Regions from separate parts of the Serratia sp. DFXYC6 genome, predicted to be linked through region 1. Evidence: predicted binding sites of a transcription regulator. Region 1 holds the regulator's gene; each other region holds the start of a gene.

Evidence for each region. Region 1 encodes CRP, which controls carbon source genes, mostly activating them, when cyclic AMP is high. Its sites were predicted from a motif close to ATGTGANNNNNNTCACAT; they were not measured.
Region 2: a site for CRP is predicted at 2,021-2,038, ahead of AC2CGQ_RS02165 (YfcZ/YiiS family protein). Genes of this name have one in related genera too.
Region 3: a site for CRP is predicted at 2,220-2,237, ahead of aaeR (HTH-type transcriptional activator AaeR). Genes of this name have one in related genera too.

Annotation. Positions count from the first base shown of each region.
Region 1 is NZ_JBXUNV010000006.1:22,649-26,158, forward strand. It holds gene AC2CGQ_RS22580 (phosphoribulokinase) at 102-971, shown strand; gene AC2CGQ_RS22585 (OsmC family protein) at 1,009-1,416, opposite strand; gene crp (cAMP-activated global transcriptional regulator CRP) at 1,799-2,431, shown strand; gene AC2CGQ_RS22595 (YccS/YhfK family putative transporter) at 2,482-3,510, shown strand, end outside.
Region 2 is NZ_JBXUNV010000001.1:418,593-422,102, reverse strand. It holds gene fadJ (fatty acid oxidation complex subunit alpha FadJ) at 1-81, opposite strand, end outside; gene fadI (acetyl-CoA C-acyltransferase FadI) at 81-1,391, opposite strand; gene AC2CGQ_RS02165 (YfcZ/YiiS family protein) at 1,589-1,885, opposite strand; gene fadL (long-chain fatty acid transporter FadL) at 2,291-3,510, shown strand, end outside.
Region 3 is NZ_JBXUNV010000002.1:486,309-489,818, forward strand. It holds gene aaeB (p-hydroxybenzoic acid efflux pump subunit AaeB) at 1-794, opposite strand, end outside; gene aaeA (p-hydroxybenzoic acid efflux pump subunit AaeA) at 794-1,729, opposite strand; gene aaeX (p-hydroxybenzoic acid efflux pump operon protein AaeX) at 1,737-1,940, opposite strand; gene aaeR (HTH-type transcriptional activator AaeR) at 2,255-3,166, shown strand; gene AC2CGQ_RS15770 (hypothetical protein) at 3,157-3,501, opposite strand; gene AC2CGQ_RS15775 (double zinc ribbon domain-containing protein) at 3,498-3,510, opposite strand, start outside.

The sequences.
Region 1 (3,510 bases):
TTGCAAACCAGCGCGCGCCATTTTTCCTGACATAGAGAGCGTCAACAAGAGCCACAATAATCCCCTGACGCCGGCGCATTCAACACGGAGTGACAACCATCATGTCTGCCAAACATCCCGTTATCGCGGTGACCGGTTCCAGCGGCGCCGGCACCACCACCACCAGCGTGGCGTTCCGTAAAATCTTCCAGCAGCTCAATATCCGCGCCGCCGAACTGGAGGGCGACAGCTTCCACCGCTATACCCGGCCGGAAATGGACGCGGCGATCCGCAAGGCGCGCGATCTGGGCAGACACATCAGCTATTTCGGCCCCGAGGCCAACGACTTCGGCCTGCTGCAGCAGAGCTTTATCGACTACGGCAAAAACGGCACCGGCCGTTCGCGCAAGTACCTGCACACCTACGACGAAGCGGTGCCCTACAATCAGGTACCGGGCACCTTCACCCCGTGGGAGCCGCTGCCGGCGCCGACCGACGTGCTGTTCTACGAGGGGCTGCACGGCGGCGTGGTTACTGAGCACCATGACGTGGCCAAACACGTCGATCTGCTGGTCGGCGTGGTGCCGATCGTCAACCTGGAGTGGATCCAGAAGCTGATCCGCGATACCGGCGAACGCGGCCACTCCCGCGAAGCGGTGATGGATTCGGTGGTGCGCTCGATGGAAGACTACATCAACTACATTACGCCGCAGTTCTCGCGCACCCACATCAACTTCCAGCGCGTGCCGACGGTGGACACCTCCAACCCGTTCGCCGCCAAGGCCATTCCCTCACTGGATGAAAGCTTCGTGGTGATCCACTTCCGCGGCCTGGACCAGATCGACTTCCCCTACTTGCTGGCGATGCTGCAGGGATCGTTTATCTCGCACATCAATACGTTAGTGGTGCCGGGCGGCAAAATGGGGCTGGCGATGGAGCTGATTATGGCGCCGCTGGTGCAACGGTTGCTGGAAGGCAAGAAGATCGAATAAATGCGTTGAGCGCGGCGCCGGCCGCGCTCCGCCTCGATTACGCCGGTTGGCGGATCTCGAAGCTGTGGGTTACCGTGGCGGCCTTGTTGAGCATCAGCGCCACCGAGCAGTATTTCTCCGCCGACAGGTTCACCGCACGTTCGACGATCTTGTCGGTCAGATCCTGGCCGGTCACGATGAAGTGCAGGTTGATATGGGTGAACAACCGCGGGGCTTCTTCGCGGCGCTCGGAGGTCAGCTTCACCTCGCAGTCGCGCACGTCGTTGCGCCCCTTTTGCAAGATGGATACCACGTCGATCGCGCTGCAGCCGCCCACCGACATCAGCACCATCTCCATCGGGCTGGGCGCTTTATCACCGGCGTTGCCGTCCATCAGCACCTGGTGGCCGGAGGCCGATTCACCCAAAAACGTTAACCCTTCCACCCATTTAACTCTTGCCTGCATTCTGGTCACTCCGGTTGATTTCTTAAAATCAGAGTACGCTTTCGCATAGAAACAGGCAACGTAACCTGATGCTAATCATGCTGAAGCGAGACAACACGAGACACCCGCCTTACTCTGTGCTACAAACAGAGCCGCAATAAATCTTTCCGGGACACTGCATTTCAGGGAAACGCCCAGAGAAAGGCTCCTTTACCGGTATGTTAACAGAATGTAGCTTGCAGCGCTTACGGCAAGTTAATATGCTAGAGCGACAGCGTATTTTTATGACACGCCTCAAAACTTGCCGGTAGCCCTCGCTCATAACTGCGGCTACAGGCGGGTTTTACAGGGAACTCTGACCCCTGTGACACAAGGCAGCGATAACAACAGAGGATAACAGCGAATGGTTCTCGGCAAACCGCAAACAGACCCTACTCTCGAATGGTTCCTGTCTCATTGCCATATCCACAAATATCCATCGAAGAGTACGCTGATTCACCAAGGTGAAAAGGCCGAAACGCTTTACTACATCGTGAAAGGCTCCGTCGCGGTGCTGATCAAGGATGAAGAAGGTAAAGAGATGATCCTGTCCTACCTCAACCAGGGGGATTTCATCGGCGAGCTCGGATTGTTCGAAGAAGGCCAGGAGCGCAGCGCCTGGGTTCGCGCGAAAACCGCCTGTGAAGTGGCCGAAATTTCCTACAAGAAATTCCGCCAGCTGATCCAGGTGAACCCGGACATCCTGATGCGTCTGTCCGCCCAAATGGCGAGCCGCCTGCAGGTCACCTCCGAAAAAGTGGGCAACCTCGCCTTCCTGGACGTGACCGGCCGCATCGCGCAAACCCTGCTGAATCTGGCGAAGCAACCTGACGCCATGACTCACCCGGACGGCATGCAGATCAAGATCACCCGTCAGGAGATCGGCCAGATCGTCGGCTGCTCGCGTGAAACCGTTGGCCGTATTCTGAAAATGCTGGAAGATCAAAACCTGATTTCCGCCCACGGCAAAACCATTGTCGTCTACGGCACCCGTTAATCCCCGAAGAAACGGCGCAGTCTGCGCCGTTTTTTTATCTGCTCCCTGCCATGTGGCGCCGCCTGATCTACCACCCGGAAATCAACTACGCACTGCGACAAACGCTGGTGTTGTGCCTGCCGGTGCTGTTCGGCTTGTTGATTGGCCAGCTACAGCTCGGCCTGATGTTCTCTCTGGTGCCCGCCTGCTGCAATATCGCCGGTCTGGACACGCCGCATAAGCGCTTCTTTAAACGGCTGATCGTCGGCGGCACGCTGTTCGCCTTCAGCAGCGTGCTGCTGCAACAGGCACTGCTGTGGCACGTGCCGCTGCCGGCGCTGATGCTGGGCCTGGCGCTGCTGCTCGGCGTCACCGGCGAAATCAGCCCGCTGCACGCCCGGCTGTTGCCGGCGGCGCTGGTGGCCGCCATTTTCGCCCTCAGCACGGCCGGCACGGTACCTCTCTGGCAGGCGCCGCTGCTGTACGCGATCGGCACCGTCTGGTACGGCTTATTCACCTGGTTCTGGTTCAAGCTGTGGAAAGAACAGCCAATGCGCGAGACGCTCAGCCAGCTCTATCTGGAGCTGGCGGACTATTTCGAAGCCAAATACTCGTTGCTGACTCAGCACACCGATCCGCAAACCGCGCTGCCCCCGCTGCTGGTACGCCAACAAAAGGTGATGGATCTGATCAGCCTTTTATACCAACAGCTCAATTTCCTGCCGCACGCCAACAACCTCGAACAAAAGCGCCTGCAGCGCGCCTTTCAGGTGGCGATGGATCTGCAGGAGCACATCACCGTTAGCCTGCATCTGCCGGAGGAGGTGCAAAAACTGGTGGAGCAGAGCCAGGCCGAAGCGATCATTCGCCGCAACGCTCAGGTGATCGCCGGCCGGCTGCGCGTGGTGGCGCACGATATTCTCTACCATCAACATTCGAAGCGCTTCTCCATGAGCCACGAACTGGCGGCGCTGGAAAAAATGGCGGCGCAGCATCCCGATAACCCGGTCGGCCAGTTTTGTTATTACCACTTCAGCCGCATCGCTCGCCTGCTGCGCACCCAGCATCCGCTGTACCGCCGCGACCTGATGCCCGGCCAG
Region 2 (3,510 bases), on a different contig from region 1:
CCCGATGTTGTCGGGGCGGATCGTCAGTTGAAAGGCCGACGGTTTGGCGCGCTGTTCATGCAATGCGTTTTCGAAACTCATTATTCCACCTCCACGATCATCGCGGCCCCTAACCCGCCGGCGGCGCAGGCGGTGGTCAGGCCCAGCCCGCCGCCGCGGCGTTTCAGCTCACGCAGCGTCTGGGTGATCATGCGCGCGCCGGTGGCGGCGAACGGGTGGCCATAGGCGATGGAACCGCCCAGGACGTTGAATTTGTCCATGTCCACCTCGCCGATCGCCTGGCTGCGGCCAAGCTTCTCACGGGCGAACGCTTCGCTGGCGAACATCTTCAGGTTAGCCAGCGTTTGCGCGGCGAAAGCTTCATGCATATCGATGAGCGTCAGATCGGCCAGACCGATGCCGGCGCGATCCAGCGCCAGCGGCGTGGCGTAGGAAGGCCCCAGCAGCATGTCTTCCCACACGTCGATGGCGGCGAAAGCGAAACTGCGCAGATAGCCGAGCGGCTGCAGGCCCAGCTCTTTGGCGCGCGATTCGCTCATCATCAGTACCGCCGCCGCGCCGTCGGTCAACGGCGTGCTGTTGGCCGCAGTGACGCTGCCGTGTTTGCGATCGAACGCCGGTTTCAGCTTGGCGTAGGACGCCAGGCTGGAGTCTTTACGGATGTTGTTGTCTTCGGAAAGCTGCGCGCGGTATGGCGGCACGTAGGCGGTCATCACCTCATCGCGCAGCCACCCCTCCCGCCAGGCCTTGGCCGCCAGCTCGTGGGAACGGTGCGCCAGCGCATCTTGCGCTTCACGGGTGATGCCGTGGCTTTTCGCCATCTGTTCGGCGGTATCGCCCATGCGCAGGCCGGTGGAATACTCCGCCACCGCCGGCGGCACCGGCATCAGATCGCGGAATTTCAGCCGGCTGAACAATTTGAGGCGCTGCGACAGCGTGCGCGCCTTGTTGACGTCCACCAACGTGCGCGCCAACGCCTTGCTGACGCCGATCGGCAAGACGGAAGAAGAGTCCGCCCCGCCGGCGATGCCGACGCTGATGCTGCCGGCCATGATGCTCTCCGCCACGTTGGCGATCGCCTGGAAGCTGGTGGCGCAGGCGCGCGACACGCTGTAGGCGTCGGTATGGACGCTCATGCCGGTGCCCAGCACGATTTCACGCGCGATGTTCGGCGCCTCGGGCATTTGCACCACCTGGCCGAACACCAACTGCTCGATAAGCTGCGGATCGATACCGCTGCGCGCCAACAGCTCGCTCACCGCCGTTTTCCCTAAATCCACCGCCGGAATGCCGTGATAGGCGGTCGCCTGTTTGGCAAAGGGGGTACGCAGTCCATTCACAATCGCAATGCGGTCACCATGACGGGTCACCAACGGCAGTGCCTTACTCATAAATGCTCCTGAAGAAAATAACGTCAGCGCAATGGGCAGAAAGAGGTCTGACCTGATGAGGTCATTGTTAACCAAACGGTTACATTTGGCAAACCGGCAGAGATCAAAACTGCGAGCAGGCGCACTTTCTATCGGGAGGGGGTACGGGAAAGGAAATCCCCGGCGCACAACAGGCGGCGCCGGGGGTAAAGTCGGGATTAACGCAGGCCGAGCTGGAAGATCAGAGTTTCCGCCTGGCAGGCGAAGGTGAAATCGGCCTCCAATTGCACGCCGCCGTCAACCGGTTTAATGCTACTGCTGATGTCACAAGGGTCGGATTCGACCGCGCGCGCCTTTTCGCTCAGGGCCGCCAACATCGCCTCCGCATCGTGTTTATTACTGAACACCTGGCTGTAGGATGCGGTGCAATCGGTGTTATCCATCACGGTGCCGACATCCACGCAGCAACACGCGGCGGTTTCCTGGGCGCTGCATTTATTAATTGCATCTGACATGATTGGTTCTCCTCAAGGGCCTCGGTTATCAGCCCAAATTGCCGTTTCACTCACCGGCACAAAGCCACAAAATTCTGCAGGTATTTTACGCTTCCGCGCCGGCAATCACTAGCACTTACTTTTACTGGGTGTTTTAAGTGATGGAAATCACAAATAAAAATGAGCGACTGCTAAGGAATGGTAAGAATTTTGTTATTTACCGCTGGCTTTTTGTTAAGCAGATCTCTTTTTTGATATCAGGTTGGAAATATTTCAAAAACAAACTTGCAACATTTTCACAGGTCAGACCTATACTTCAGCCACTGGTCTGATTTGTCTGAACGATAACGGACCCTACAATCCCGCGCTCCTTGTTACTTCGTGTAACAATAGTTTAAATAATAAACACATAATGAGGTTTTGGTCATGAGCCAGAAAAACCTATTGACTAAATCAGCTCTCGCAGCTGCAGTGGCAATTATTTCTTCAAACGTGTCTGCCGCAGGATTCCAGCTGAATGAGTTCTCATCAGCTGGTTTAGGACGTTCGTATTCTGGCGAAGGCGCCATGGCGGATACGGCGGCCTCCGCAAGCCGCAACCCGGCGTTGCTGATGATGTATACCCGCCCGGAACTCTCTTTCGGCGCAGTCTTCATCGATCCGGACGTCGATATCAGTGGCCAATCCCCTTCCGGCGCCAGTCTGGATGCGAAAAACATCGCGCCGACCGCCTGGGTGCCGAACCTGCATTATGTTCACCCGATTAACGATCAATTCGCCGTAGGCGGCTCGGTCACCAGCAACTTCGGTTTGGCGACCGAATACAACGACGGTTACGCGGCGGGTTCCATGGGCGGCAAAACCGACCTGGAAACCTTGAACCTTAACCTGAGCGGCGCTTATCGCCTGAACAAGAACTTCAGCTTCGGTCTGGGCTTTGACGCCGTTTATGCCAAGGCCAAACTCGAGCGCTATGCCGGCGATCTGCCAAAACTGATCGCCGGATCGGGCCAGTTACCGCCGCAGTTGGCCGGCCCGGTTTCGCAGATCCCGGCAGATACCCAGATTTCGCACCTGAAAGGCGACGAATGGGGCTTCGGCTGGAACGCCGGTATTCTGTACGAAGTGGATGAAAACAACCGTTACGGCTTCACCTATCGCTCAGAAGTGAAAATCGACTTTGACGGCGATTACAAAAGCAGCCTGCCTTCAGCCTTCAACCCGTTGCTGGCCTCTAAAGGTCTGCCGTGGGGCACCAACGGCACCACCATTCCGGGTTCTCTGAGCCTGCACCTGCCGGAAATGTGGGAACTGTCCGGCTACAACAAAGTGGCGCCGCAGTGGGCTATCCACTACAGCCTGGCCTACACCAGCTGGAGCCAGTTCCAGGAGCTGAAAGCCACCGGCAACAACGGCCAGACGCTGTTCCAGAAGCATGAAGGCTTCAAAGACGCTTACCGCATCGCGCTGGGCACCACCTACTTCTACGACGATAACTGGACCTTCCGTACCGGTATCGCCTTCGATGACAGCCCGGTGCCTGCCCAAAACCGTTCGATCTCCATTCCGGATCAGGACCGTTTCTGGCTGAGTGCCGGTACCACCTATGCGTTCAACAAAGACGCCTCGGTTGACGTCGGCGTGTC
Region 3 (3,510 bases), on a different contig from region 1:
TCCGGGTGATTCAACAAGATCAGATAGGTTTCGCAGGCCTGGGTGATCAGCGTCAGCGACAGCGTATGCAGCGCTTTTACCCGGCGGTTGACCTTCTGCCAGCGCGAGGACTCCATCATCAGGTTGTTGCGCATGCCGTCCAGCGCCGTGGTGCTCTTCACCAGATTGCTCCAGGCGCGATCGATATCCTCTTTGTCGGCATTGCTGATGCACATCTGCATCAGGCGGTATTGCGCCACCAGCAGTTGATCCACCGCCCGATCGATGTCCTGTTTGATCGAACGCGGCGAGAACAGCAGATCCGCCAACACGGCGCTGACGATCCCCAGCACGATCTCACTGCAACGCTCGATGGCGAACTGCGGCGCTTCCAGCAGATGAGACTCGCTGGTGGCGACCGTCACGATGATGATCAGCGCGGTATACCCGGCCAGCCCCCAGGCATAGGAGTTCTCCACCTTGATAAGCGAAGAGAGCCAGGTGCAGAAACCGGCCCAGATGCAGCACAGCAACAGCATCACCACCGGCGCGCGGGCGGTGGTGATGATAATGATCAGGCCGACGAAGCAACCGATAAAGGTGCCGATAATGCGCAGCCAGCCGCGGTGGCGGATGGCGCCGGAGAAGGGTTCGCCGCCGGCGGCAAAGGCCGGGCCGGCGGCGACGATGGCGGCGGTCATCGCCGACCAGCGCGGGGTTTCCAGATTGAGATGGAAGCCGACGAACAGCGCAAACACAATCGCGAAGCTGAGTTTGAAGGCGAATCTCAGCCGGATAAAAGTTGGGCTGCTCATTAGCCGAACTCACGCAGCCGGTGCATCAGGCGCACAAAAGGCGAGCCGCTGTCGGCATTGCGATCGTTCTTGCCGACGATCACCACGGTGGCGGTGGTGCCGGCCGGGTACGGATGCTGTTGATCCTTGGCGTCCAGCAGGATCTTCACCGGCACGCGCTGCGCCAGGCGCACCCACTCCAGGTTGCTGTCGATCGAGGCCAACCCTTTGTTGTTCACCGTGCTGCTGCTGTTGTTCACCGCCGCCGCCACGCTGTCGACGGTGCCGTGCATGATGCGGTTGCTGCCGAGCGGGGTGATCTCCGCGCGGTCGCCCTTATTCAGGCCATTCAGCTTGGTTTCTTCCAGGTACGCCAGGATGTAGAAGGAATCTTTCTTCACCAGCGCCACCGCCACCGAGCCGCGGGTGATGTATTCGCCGGCATGGACGTTGAGGTTGGTGATCCAGCCATCGGCCGGCGCCCGCACCGTGGTGCGTTCCAGATCCAGCTGCGCCAGCTCGCGCGCCGCAATGGCCTTCGCCAGCTGGTGCTGCACGGTCTGCAGTGAGTTGTTCGACTGGTCAATCTCTTCCTGCGACATCGCCTGCACGCCCAGCTTCACGCGGCGGCCGGCCTCGCGCCGTTTTTCCGCCGCCAGCGTCTGATAGTAGGCGACGTCGGCGCCGGCTTCCGCCAGCGCCTGCTCATAACGCGGCCGATCGACCACGAACAGCACCTGGCCTTTCTTCACCAGTTGGTTATCCACCACCGGCACGTCGGTCAGCAGGCCGCTGACGTCCGGGGCGATCGCCACCACATCGGCGGTAAACTTGGCATCACGCGTCCACGGCGACTCGGTGTAGAACACCCAGGCCTTGAATATCGCGGCGATGCCCAACAGCACAAGAATCAAAGTGATCGCGATTCGGGTTATTTTTATCGAAAAATTTTTCACAGCGACCTCAAACAAAAAGACACGAAATCAGATAAAACAAGCAGCAATACAGCGCGGTATTAAACAGCGCCGGATGCCAGACAAAATCGTAAATCCCCGTCGGCTGCAGCAGGCGGCGCAGGAGAAAAAACAGCGCCAGCGACACCAGCAGCTCGAAAAACACCGGCGGAAACGACAGCCCGAAGATGACCATAACCGGAAGCAAACTCATCACTTTTTCCTTATTGTTCACTACGCCGGGGAAAGACACATCTCGCCATTCACATTCTCTTTACATTTTAGCGTGCGCGCGCCACAAATCTTGACCGGACAGCTTGTCCAGGTCACGAACCCGAAAAAAGGTTAAACTTGGGGGCAGACATCCACGACAGGGATTGCGAGGGTGCCGGAGGAGCGGCAGGATTGCGTTGCCGATCGCTCTCGCACGTTGGTAAGGTCTATTCACCCGACCACGTTATATTAGCCTGCTTACTATCAAGGCATCAACAATCTGTGATCTAAATCACTTTTAAGCCAGAGTGAATAATGGAAAGATTAAAACGGATGTCGGTATTCGCCAAAGTGGTTGAGTTCGGGTCGTTTACCGCGGCCGCACGCCAACTCGACATGAGCGTTTCATCGATCAGTCAAACCGTCTCGAAACTGGAAAATGAACTGCAGGTCAAGCTGTTGAACCGCAGCACGCGCAGCATCGGCCTGACCGAGGCCGGCAAAATCTACTATCAGGGCTGCCGACGCATGCTACAGGAAGTCAGCGAGGTGCATGAGCAGCTGTACGCGTTTAACAATACGCCCGCCGGCACGCTGCGCATCGGCAGCTCATCCACCATGGCGCAAAACGTGCTGGCGAACATGACCGCCGAGATGATGAAAGAGTACCCAGGCCTGACGGTCAACCTGGTAACCGGCATTCCGGCGCCGGATCTGATCACCGACGGACTGGATCTGGTGATCCGCACCGGGGCGCTGCAGGACTCCAGCCTGTTCTCCCGCCGCCTGGGGCAGATGCCGATGGTGGTGTGCGCCGCCAAAAGCTACCTGATCCAGCACGGTACGCCGCAGAAGCCGAGCGACATGGTCAACTTTTCCTGGCTGGAGTACAGCGTGCGGCCCGACAGCGAATTCGAACTGATGTCGCCGGAAGGCATCACCACGCGCATTTCCCCGCAGGGGCGCTTCGTCACCAACGACTCCTCCACCATGATCCGTTGGCTGAAAAACGGCGCCGGCATCGCCTACGCCCCGCTGATGTGGGTGATCGAAGAGATCAAACGCGGCGAGATCGAGATCCTGTTCAAAAGCTACCATTCGGATCCGCGGCCGATCTACGCGCTCTATACCGAGAAAGACAAACTGCCGCTGAAGGTGCAGGTGTGCATCAACTATTTAACCGACTATTTCGAACGCGTAGCGGCGGTCTATCAGGGCTATCGCTGAGCGGCGCTCAAATAACGGCGCGCCAGCGCGGCCAGCAGCGTCAGCGCCACCATGCCGAAGCCCCACAGCAGCCAGACGGCGTAGCCCGCCCAGGTCAGCAGCACAGGAAAATAGCTCGCCAGCCCGCTGCCCAGCTGTTTCAGCCATGGCAGCCAGGCGTCCAGCACCGCCTGCGGCACCAGGCTCAGCGCACCGTTCACCGGCAACGATGCCTTCCCGGCTGCCTCCGCCAACACCGGGAGCCAGGCCAGCACCCCGGCTACGCCCCAGGCCAGCAGCGTCCATAGCGCCATGGCGCCCAGCAGCAGCGCGAGTGTCCAACCGCCCCGGTTCACGGCACACCG